One region of the Sphingomonas sp. PSPC2-2 genome, then DNA from elsewhere that is predicted to be linked to it. Evidence: riboswitches for the same ligand, from Rfam matches in the RefSeq annotation. Region 1 holds a riboswitch; the other holds the start of a gene.
What was found. Region 1 has a riboswitch for cobalamin ahead of ACP7BY_RS15360 (TonB-dependent receptor plug domain-containing protein). Riboswitches for the same ligand answer to the same signal wherever they lie in the genome.
Positions count from the first base shown of each region.

Region 2: another riboswitch for cobalamin. It lies ahead of cobW (cobalamin biosynthesis protein CobW); the one in region 1 lies ahead of ACP7BY_RS15360 (TonB-dependent receptor plug domain-containing protein).

Region 1 covers NZ_JAFCWU010000008.1:172,874-178,026, forward strand. The annotation lists gene ACP7BY_RS15345 (arsenic transporter) at 1-346, opposite strand, end outside; gene arsC (arsenate reductase (glutaredoxin)) at 346-786, opposite strand; gene ACP7BY_RS15355 (ArsR/SmtB family transcription factor) at 783-1,136, opposite strand; gene ACP7BY_RS15360 (TonB-dependent receptor plug domain-containing protein) at 1,227-3,170, opposite strand; cobalamin riboswitch at 3,349-3,568, opposite strand; gene ACP7BY_RS15365 (MBL fold metallo-hydrolase) at 3,663-4,562, opposite strand; gene ACP7BY_RS15370 (ArsR/SmtB family transcription factor) at 4,630-4,989, shown strand; gene ACP7BY_RS15375 (rhodanese family protein) at 4,958-5,153, shown strand, end outside.
Region 2 covers NZ_JAFCWU010000007.1:40,556-45,708, reverse strand. The annotation lists gene cobN (cobaltochelatase subunit CobN) at 1-1,621, opposite strand, end outside; gene cobW (cobalamin biosynthesis protein CobW) at 1,631-2,668, opposite strand; cobalamin riboswitch at 2,849-3,077, opposite strand; gene ACP7BY_RS13470 (HoxN/HupN/NixA family nickel/cobalt transporter) at 3,152-4,210, opposite strand; gene ACP7BY_RS13465 (glutaminyl-peptide cyclotransferase) at 4,333-5,100, opposite strand; gene ACP7BY_RS13460 (helix-turn-helix domain-containing protein) at 5,097-5,153, opposite strand, start outside.

The DNA.
Region 1 (5,153 bases):
GCGCCGCGCCATCGTTGGCAAAGAGCGAGGATACCGCCGCACCCAGCAGCACCACCAGCGCGAACAGCCTTTTGCCGTTGCCGCCGCCCCAGCGTGCGACGTGCAACGCCGCCCATTCGAAGAAACCGGCGGCATCGAGGATCAAGCTGATCAGGATGATCGCGACGAACGCGCCCGTCGCATTCCACACGATATTCCATACCACCGGGATGTCGGCGAGGGTGATCGCGCCTGCCAGCAACGCGACGATGGCACCGCCCATCGCGCTCCAGCCAATGCCAAGCCCGCGCGGTTGCCAGATGACGAGCGTAATCGTCGCGAGAAAGATCAGAACGGCGGTGAGCATCAGCCGACGCGCTGGCCGTGCGCGTCGATTACTTGCTCGCCATCTTCCTTGGTGAACGCCCCTTGTTGCGGCGCAGGCAGCAAATCGAGCACCAACTCGGACGGGCGGCAGAGCTTCACGCCGAGCGGCGACACCACCAGCGGGCGGTTGATCAGGATCGGATGCGCCATCATCGCATCGACCAGCGCGGCGTCGCTCAGGCTCTCATCGTCCAGGCCAAGCTCGGCATAGGGCGTGCCCTTTTCGCGCAGCAGATCGCGCGGGCGCATTCCGGCGCGGTCGATCAACTGCTCCAGCAGCGCGCGCGATGGCGGCGTCTTGAGATATTCGACGACGTGCGGCTCGATCCCTGCGTTGCGGATCATCGCCAGCGTGTTGCGCGACGTGCCGCAGGCCGGATTGTGATAGACGATGATATCGGTGGCGATCGGGTCGGTCATGCGTGTCCCTCCTTAGTACAGCGGCTGCGCAGCACGGTGTCGGCGAGCTGCCCGCAAATCTCCGGATTGCCGTCGCAGCAATCCTCCATGAGATATTCGAGTAAGCGCGCCATGCTGTCGTGCCGCGCGGAATAGATGACCGAACGCCCATCGCGGCGACTCGATACCAATTGGGCGTGCGACAGAATCTGGAGATTGGTCGACAAGCTATTGGCGGGAACGTCCAGCCGCCGCGAGATCTCGCCCGCCGCGAGCCCTTCGGGACCGGCCTGGACCAGCATGCGGAACACGCTGAGCCGCCCGGCATGGGCGAGCGCGGACAACGCGGAGACGGCGGTATATATTTCCATAGTTCTACTATAATAGAATTATGGAGTGATGCAAGGGCCTGCTATGGCGCTCCGTCATCCGGGGCGGTGCCCGGATGACGGAGCTGGTGCTCAGAAGCGGGCGCGGACGCCACCGTAAACCGCGCGGCCCGGATTGGCGAAGCTGAACACGTCCTCATAATGCGCGTTGTTGAGGTTCTCGATCCGGCCGAACAGCGCGAAGTGCTTGGTCAGCTTCACGTCGCCATTGAGGTTGAGCAGCACATAATCGTGCAGCCGTACCGTGACCGGAACATAGGATGGATCGGTAAACGCCACGTCGCTGGTATCGCCATTGTAGCGCGCGACGGCGGTAAAGCCGAAGCGATCGTGCGGCGCGCGCCACCCGAGCGCGACGCTGGCGATATGGCTCGGGCGGCGCACTTCCTCCATGCCATTCTCGCGCGCGTGGAGATAGGTATAGGCCGCGTCGATCCGCCACGCGGTGCCGATGCGGGCGTTGAGGAACGCCTCGACGCCGTGTTGGCGTGATTTGGTGGTGCGGTTGGCGGGTGTGGCGACGAAATTGGGTGCCGGATAGGTGGTGTAGATCTCATCCGACAAACGGCTGTCGAAATAGGTCGCGCCGATCAGCACATGGCCGTCGACGAAACTCTGCTCGATCCCGGCTTCCCAGCCCTCGGAGCGTTCCGGCTTCAGGCCCGGATTGCCGATGAAGCGCCCGTCGCTATAGCCGTAGAGTTCATAAAACCCCGGATTTTTCACGCCCGATCCCGCCGCTGCGCGAACCCGCGTACCGCTGTCGAAGCGATAGCTGCCCTGCACGCGATAGGTGGTGGTGTCCTGGAAGCGGTTGTTGAGGTCCTGCCGCAGCGACGCGCCGAACGCCGCATGCTCGCCCAGCGTCAGGTCATATTGTCCGACGATGCCGACATTGTCGACTTGCCGCCGCCCGGTGAAGGCAAAGCCGGTCGGATCGGTATTGCGATAGCGTTCGCGTTCGATATCGACCGCGACGGTAAACTGATGGCGCAGCGCGCCCTGGTTGAGCTTGAGCGTCGATTCATACGAGCCCTTAAGCCGCTGACCCGTGTCGCCATAGGTGCGCGCGGTCGCACCATAGCCATTGCGCGTGGTATCGGCGATTTGCCCGGTCAGCGCCTGCGTCCACTTGCCGTCGAGCAAATCGAGCTCGCCGCGCAGCAGGCCGTAAACCGCTTCGTTGATGAAATGCGCGCCCGGCGTGTCGATCGTATAGCCAAAGGTCTTGCTGGCGGAGTTGCTGTCGCTGTCGTTGAAATCGGCCTGGGTACGGGCATAGCGCGCGACGGCGGTGACGCGCGCATTGGATGCGGGCGACCACGTCGATTTGAACGACACCGCGCCCGAATCATTCCCGAGATTGCGCGTTCCCCCACGCGCGTTGGGGGTACCGCCGGTGGTGTTGAGCGTTCCCGACAGGGCATAGTCGAACGTGCCCGACACACCCGCAATGCGCGCGGCGGTGTTGACCGTGCCGAAGGAGCCACCCTCGATCCGCGCACTGATGCCTGGCGCTTCGCGGCCGGTCAGCGTGATATATTGGATTACCCCGCCGATCGCATCGGAGCCATAGATCGCGCTTTGCTGGCCGCGCAGGACTTCCACGCGCGCGACCTCGTCGGCGATCAGCGTGCCGAAATCGAATTCACCGGCATAGGGGTCGGACACTTCGATCCCGTCGATCAATACGAGCGTGTGGTTGGCCTCGGCCCCGCGCAGGCGGACTTGGGTCTGGCCGGGGATGCGGCTGACCGCGACGCCGGGCACGTCGCGCAGGATGTCGGAGACGGTGCGGGTCTGGCGTTGACCGAGCGCATCGGCATCAAGCACGGTGACCGAGCCGCCAATCTGATCCGCACGCAGCGGGGTGACGGTGGAGCGGATGCCAGTGACGACGATGGACGAAGTGTCGTCGGTCGCTTGTGCGGGCACCGGATCGGGGGCGACCTGAGCGAAGGCGGTGGCGGGGAGCAGCAGCGCGGCGAGCGCGGCCGAGGAAAGCAAAGTCTTCATGGCGTAAACGAGTCCCTTGGGCGTCGAGCGACAAGGGCCGGGGCGTCCGCTGCGAACGGTCGGGACACGCCACCGGACGGACGCATAAGCGCCCGGCACCGCCCCCGATGCGGCCCCAGCCGCACGTTCGTCGCTCAGACGAAAAGCGTTTCGCGCCTGGCCAATCCCATGAGCCGGGCAAGAGCGACCCGCGCCGGTCGGTCTCCTGGCTCACGGGTCATCGCGCGATGCGCGCCTTCCCAGGTGGTCCGCCACGGTGGCGGGCTTTCCCAGTGGCTGCGGAGCCGTTGCCGGTTCCGCCTGCGCGTCGTGCTCGCCGCTTACAGTTGCAGGGACAGCTGCAGATTTGCACGGAGCGTGCGCACTGCATTCCCGGTACCGGCGCGAAGCTGGATGGCTCCTCGAAAGGGGCCATCACGAGGCGTGGGATAGGACGGGCGTTGCGATAAGCCAACCGATTTTCGCGGTGGTCCGTTCTGGACGCGGGCGCGGTTAGGCGGCGGCAGGCCGCGTGCCGCCGGCGAAGGTGACCGGCAGCTTCAGGAAGACGGTGCCGCCAGGGCTGGGCGGTGGCAGGGCACCCGCGCGAATGTTGACCTGAAGCGATGGCAGGATCAGCGTTGGCGCGGCCAGCGTGCGATCGCGCGCCTCGCGCATAGCGACAAAGGACTGTTCGCTCACCCCCACATGCACATGGACGTTGGCGGCGGTTTCCTCCGCTACCGTGGTTTCCCAGCGATAATCGGTGCGCGTCGCGGGCAAATAATCATGGCCGACGAACAGCCGCGTGTGCGGTGGCAGCGCCAGGATCTTGCCGATCGAGCGATAGAGCGTCGCCGCATCGCCGCCCGGAAAATCGGCGCGCGCGGTGCCGTAATCGGGCATGAACAGCGTGTCGCCGACAAAGGCGGCATCGCCGATCAGATAGGTGCTGCAGGCGGGGGTGTGGCCGGGCGTATGCAACACGCCGATCGACAGGTCCCCGAGCGGCAAATGATCGCCTTCCTTGAGCAACAGGTCGAACTGGCTGCCATCGGGCGCAACATCGTCAAGCTCGAACAGATCGGCAAAGACATGCTGAACCGCCGTAATGTGGGCGCCGATCGCGATCTTCGCGCCGGCGCGGTGCCGGATATGGTCGGCCGCCGACAGATGATCGGCATGGGCGTGCGTTTCCAGCACATAGACCAGATCCAGCCCCTGTTCCGCCACCGCCTGCAGCACGGCATCGGCCGACGCCGTGGACAGCGTGCCGCTCTTCGGTTCGAAATCGAGCACCGGATCCACGATCGCGGCGACGCCTGTCGCGGGGTCGCTGACCAGATGCGTCGCGGTGAAGGTCGCTGAGTCGAAAAAGGTCTGCACATGGGGATTGTGGTTGGGGCGGGGCATCGTTTTGGCTCCTTCTCGTCGCAATATAAGATATTGCTAAATTAGATTCAATGAATATATTGAGGCTATGGCTGACCCGACCACTTTCGACCCTGCGCGATTCGAGGCGAATGCGACCGCTGCGGCCAAGCTGCTGCGGGCGCTGGCGAACGAACGACGGCTGATGATCCTGTGCCAATTGACCGGCGGCGAGCGCTCGGTTGGGGAATTGCTGCCGCTGATCGGGCTGTCGCAATCCGCACTCTCGCAGCATCTCGCGGTGCTGCGCAGCGATGGGTTGGTGGCGACCCGGCGCGAGGGCGTGTCGATTCGCTATCGCATCGCCGATCCGGCGGCCGCGCAGGTGCTGGCGACGCTCGCGACCATTTTCTGTTCCGATGATGTGGAGACGTCCCATGCCGAAACCCTTGCTTCCGCTGACGCCTGAGGCGGTCGAGGCGCGCCTGCGCCAAGGTCATGCGCTGCTGATCGACATTCGCGAGGACGACGAATTCGCCCGGCGGCATATCGCCGGCTCGGTGTCGTGCCCGTTGTCGCGCTTCAGTGCAGCGGCCTTGCCCGAACGGCCCGGGATCGACGTGGTGTTCCTGT
Region 2 (5,153 bases), on a different contig from region 1:
ACCATTCCAGCGTGCCATGTGCCCCCACATGGACGATCGCGTCGGTGCCGATCGCGCGCAGCCATAGATAGAAAGCGACATAGCCATGGCGCGGGCATCGGGTGAGGTCGTGATATTCCTGATCGCGCCCGGTGCTGGCACCACGTTCTGGCTGCAGTGCCACCAGTGTGCGCCCGGCGCGCACCGCCGCAAACCGGAACATCCCGTCCAAGAGTGCTGGATCGTCTTCGGGTTCACCCCACGATGCGGCAAGATCGTGTCGCAAGGCCTCGGGCAATGCCGCCAGCGCGCGGCGATAGTCAGCCAGCGGCCAGGTCAAAGTGTCGGAGCGAAGCCCCTCGGCGAGGTCGTCGCGCGTCTCTGCGTCATATCCCGCGCTTGCCAGATCGGCCAAAATCGCCTCGGCCGATGCCAGCGCATCCAGTCCGACGGCATGGGCCATCTGATAGGTCTTGCCGGGATAGGTGGACAGGACCAGCGCCACTTGCCGTTCGCCGACGGCTTTGGCCGCCAACCTAGTCCAACCAGCGACCCGGTCCGCGATCGCGGTGATCCGCTCGGGCTCGGCCCGATGCGCGGTCCGGGCAAATTCGAGCAGCGGATCGCGCGTGCCCGCTTCCTTGAAACTGGCGACCCCGGCGAATAGCCGACCGTCAATCTCGGGCAATACGACATGCATGGCGAGATCGGCAGGTGACAGGCCGCGCGTGCCGTCTGCCCAGGCGGCGCGTCCCGAGGTTGCCAGCGCCACTTGAAACACCGGTACCCCCGCCGCGTCGAGCGGTGTTTCCCCAGCCTCGCCCCGCGCCGAAAATGCGGTCGCGTTGAGGATTGCGACGGGCGATAGTGTGCCGATCCACGCCGCGATCCGGTCGCGCGTTTGCGGGTGCTTCAGCGACGGTCCGAACAGCGACAGAGTCGCAAAACCGCGCTGCTCGAACGTGCCATGCAGCGCGGCAAAGGGGTCAAGGTCCTGCGCCGCGAGATAAGCGCGGTAGAAGACGAGCAAGATCAGCGGTCGATCGGGATCACGCGCAAAAGTGGCCGGATCGACCACCCCGCAATCGGGATGCCATCCGCCCGCCAGCGGCAACGATCGGGGCGTGACCGTATCGTCCCAACACAATCCTGCGGCGCGCGCCAGCAGCGTCAACGCGGCTCCGCTCGCTTCGGGCCCGCCTTCGTCGCACAAGCGCGCCAGCGCGCGCAGCGTCTGCGCGGACAGGGTGGAGACGGCGTCCAGCCGTGCGTCGGCGCGACCATCGGCGGGCAACACCGCCAGTGCAATCCCCCGTGCCCGCGCAAGCAGTTCGACCTGCTGCAACCCGTAACTCCAATAGGGCATGCCGCCGATGAGCCGGATGAGGATCGCTTTGGCACCGCTCAGCGTGCGCTCGACATAGGTGTCGACCGACAGCGGATGGCCGAGCGCTGCGAGATTGGCCAACCGGAGCGAAGGCAGCGTTTGCCCGGATCTTCGCGCGGAGTGCCATGCGCCCGCGAACGCACCAAGGTCGCTGTCCGAAAAGGACAGGATGACCAGGTCAGCCGGGGTCTGCCCCAGATCCTGCGGGATCGCGGCTTCCTCCAGACCGTGGCTTTCGCGGAAGAGGACGTGCACGGGCTGGCCTCAGCCGACCAGCGCCGTATGCAACGCCTCACCATCGATATGGTCGCGCTCGGCAATGACGACCAGCGTGGTGCGCCGCGCTTCACCCGGCCGCCACGGACGGTCATAATGGTAGCGCACGCGCGTGCCGACCGCCTGGACCAGCAGCCGCATCGGCTTGTCCGCCACCGCAGCATATCCCTTCACGCGCAAGATCTGGTGCTGCTGCGCGATGCGCACGATCCGGGCAGCCAGATCGGCGGGATCGGCGATTTCGCCGATGTCGAGCACGATGCTGTCGAAATCGTCATGCTCGTGATCGTCGTCGCCATCGTGATGCGACGGACGCGCCGCGATATCGTCTTCGGCGGCCGCGCCAAGCCCCAGAATTACGCGCGGATCGACCACGCCGTCGGTCAGCTCGAGGATCGGCACCGGTCGCGGTGCCTCGGCGGCGATAATCGCGCGTGCCGCTGCCACGCCTTCGGGACCCGCCAGATCGATCTTGGTGAGCAGGACGATATCGGCACAGGCCAATTGGTCCCCAAACACTTCGGACAACGGGGTTTCATGGTCGATGCCGGGGTCGGCGGCGCGTTGCGCCTCCAGCGCTGCGAGATCGGGTGCGAAGCGGCCTGCCGCCACCGCCTCGGCATCGGCCAGCGCGACGACGCCATCGACGGTGATGCGGCTGCGGATCGCGGGCCAGTCGAACGCCTTCAACAAGGGTTTGGGCAGGGCGAGGCCGGAGGTCTCGATCAGGATATGATCGGGCCGAGGGTCGAGTGCCAGCAAGCGTTCGACGGTCGGAATGAAATCGTCGGCGACGGTGCAGCAGATGCAGCCATTGGCCAGTTCGACGATGTTTTCCGCAGGGCAATCCGGAATGGCGCAGCCCTGTAGAATATCTCCGTCGATGCCGAGCGTGCCGAATTCATTGACGACGACCGCGAGCCGCCGGCCGCCAGCGTTGCGGATCAGGTGCGTGATCACGGTGGTTTTTCCGGCCCCGAGGAAGCCGGTGACGATGGTGACGGGGATCTTGGAAAGATCGGACATGGTACATCTCCCCGCGCCAGGACGAACACAGGACGGGGCTTGCCGGCGCATGACCGGTCGGCGTGCGACCCGGACCGACGCGAGAGCGCCCATGGCCGCACGACCGTGCAGCCCCAGCCGCACAGTTTCGTCGCCCAGACGGAGAAGTACCGTGCCAAGACCATCCCCTGGATCTGGGCAAGAGCGACCGGTGCACTGGCAGGTCTCCTGGCTCACGGGTCACCGTTTGATACGCACCTTCCCAGATCCCCACTTGCGTGGCGTTCCAGTGGCTGCTCCCGCAAAGGGGAGACCTGCGCATCGCACTATCCGCTTACAGTTGCAGGGACAGCTGTGGATTTGGGAGCACGCTCCCGCACCACATTCCCATTCAAGCCCCTCGCGGGGCACCGGTGCGATCATGAACCCCCGGATTTCTCCGGAGAATTCGAGCACCGCTTAACCGAGTTCGCAGGCAATGCCAATGCGGCATGTTGGCCGGGTTCAGCCGGGCAGGCGGACCTCGATCTCGTCGAAGCGTTTCCAGCGATAGATGCCGAAGCTGACGATCCAGCACAGCACGAAGAGGCCGATGATGGCAAACCCGAGCGTGTTGAATTGCTCGCCCAGCCGTGCCGCCGTCTCCCACGGCCAGCCCGCCAACCCCAGCTTTCCGCCGATCAGCGCCAGCGCCTCGATGCCGCCGATCACGATCGCGACGACTGCCGACATCAGCGTGATGGTGATGTTGTAATAGAGTTTGCGGATCGGTTTGACGAAGGCCCATTCATACGCCCCCAACATGACGACCCCGTCAGCGGTATCGATCAGCGCCATGCCCACGGCAAAGAGCAGCGGCAGCACGAGGATGGTGCCGATCGCGGTGCCATCGGCGGCCTGCTGTCCGGACAGCCCGAGGATCGCGACCTCGGTCGCCGTGTCGAAGCCCAGCCCGAACAGGAAACCGAGCGGGGCCATGTGCCACGGTCGGTTGACTAAGCGGAACATCGGTCGAAACACCCGCGCCAAGATGCCGCGCCCGGCCAGCAGCAAGTCGATATCCTCATCGACATAGGCACCGCCCGCGCGGACATGGGCAAAGGTCTTCCACACCGCGCGCAGGATGATGAGATTGGTCGCCGCGATGGCGAACAGGAACCCCGCCGACACGATGGTGGCGACGGTGCCGCCAATCTGCTTTAGCACCGCCATGCCGGCGAGTGCGCTCGCCGTCAGCGCGACGGCCACCGACGCGATTGCGATGATCCCGGAATGGCCGATCGCAAACCAGAAGCCCGTGCTGACCGGGCGCTGGCCATCCTGCATCAGCTTGCGGGTGACGTTGTCGATGGCGGCGATATGATCGGCATCGACCGCGTGGCGCAGCCCCAGACCCCAGGCGAGCAGGGCGGTGCCCAGCATCAGCGGGCGTTCGTGAAACAGCGTGAACGCCCAAATCCACGCGCCGATATTCGCCAGGATCAAGATCGTGAACAACCAGCCGATGCGGCGGCGCAGACCATCCTGGCGGGGCGGGGACGAAGCCGACGGTGCGTGCGTCATAACCAACAGACCCTTCTCAACCGCTTGGGTCCCGACGCGCGGTCGCCCTTCAGACGCGCGCCGCCGCTACCGTCATTTCCTGTTGCATGGCAAGAGCCTGCCCAAAATCGCGAAGAGCCGGATCACGCCCCCTTGGGTCGCGCGATCTCGAACAGCGCAGGCCAGTTCTTGCCCGTGACGTAGAGCTTCCGCGCCGCGCGATCATACGCGATGCCGTTGGCAACCGAATCGGGGTCGGTCAGTTGCACCTGCGCGAGGAGCGGGGACAGGTCGATGAAGCCGAGCACCTTGCCGCTGACCGGATCGATCCGCGCGATATAGTGCGTCATCCAGATATTGGCGAGCAGCTCGCCATCGACATATTCGAGCTCGTTAATCTGGTCGAGCAAGCGGCCGTTGATCGTCACCGTCACGCGCCGGACGACCTTCTGAGTGGTCGGATCGAGAAAGCGCAACACCGGCGTGCCGTCCGACAGGATCAGCGCGTGCCCGTCATCGGTCATCGCCCAGCCTTCGCCGCTATAGCGGAATCCGCCGGAGCGCTTGAGACCCGGGAGCGACCAGCGAAACCCTTGGCCGCCATGCCAGGTGACGCTGAACAGTTGCTGTTTCCATGCAACGATGCCTTCACCAAACAGGCTCGGCGGCAATTTCGTCCGTGCCAGGACGCGGCCGCTTGCCAAGTCGACGCGGCGAATGTCCGATTGTCCCTCCCGCCCGGTGCTTTCGTACAGCACGCCGTGGTCGATCAGCAGACCTTCGGTAAAGGCGCTGGTGTCATGCGGGTAGCGGTTGAGGATCTGCGCCGTGGTGACGGGCGGCGGGGGTGCCGGTGGCGGAGCCGCGCCTTGCACGGCGAGGAGCGCGGCGAAGAGCAGGGTGCGGATCATAAAGCGCGAACCAATGTAACGGCGGTGGCGATCCATGGCGGATCGGTGACGAC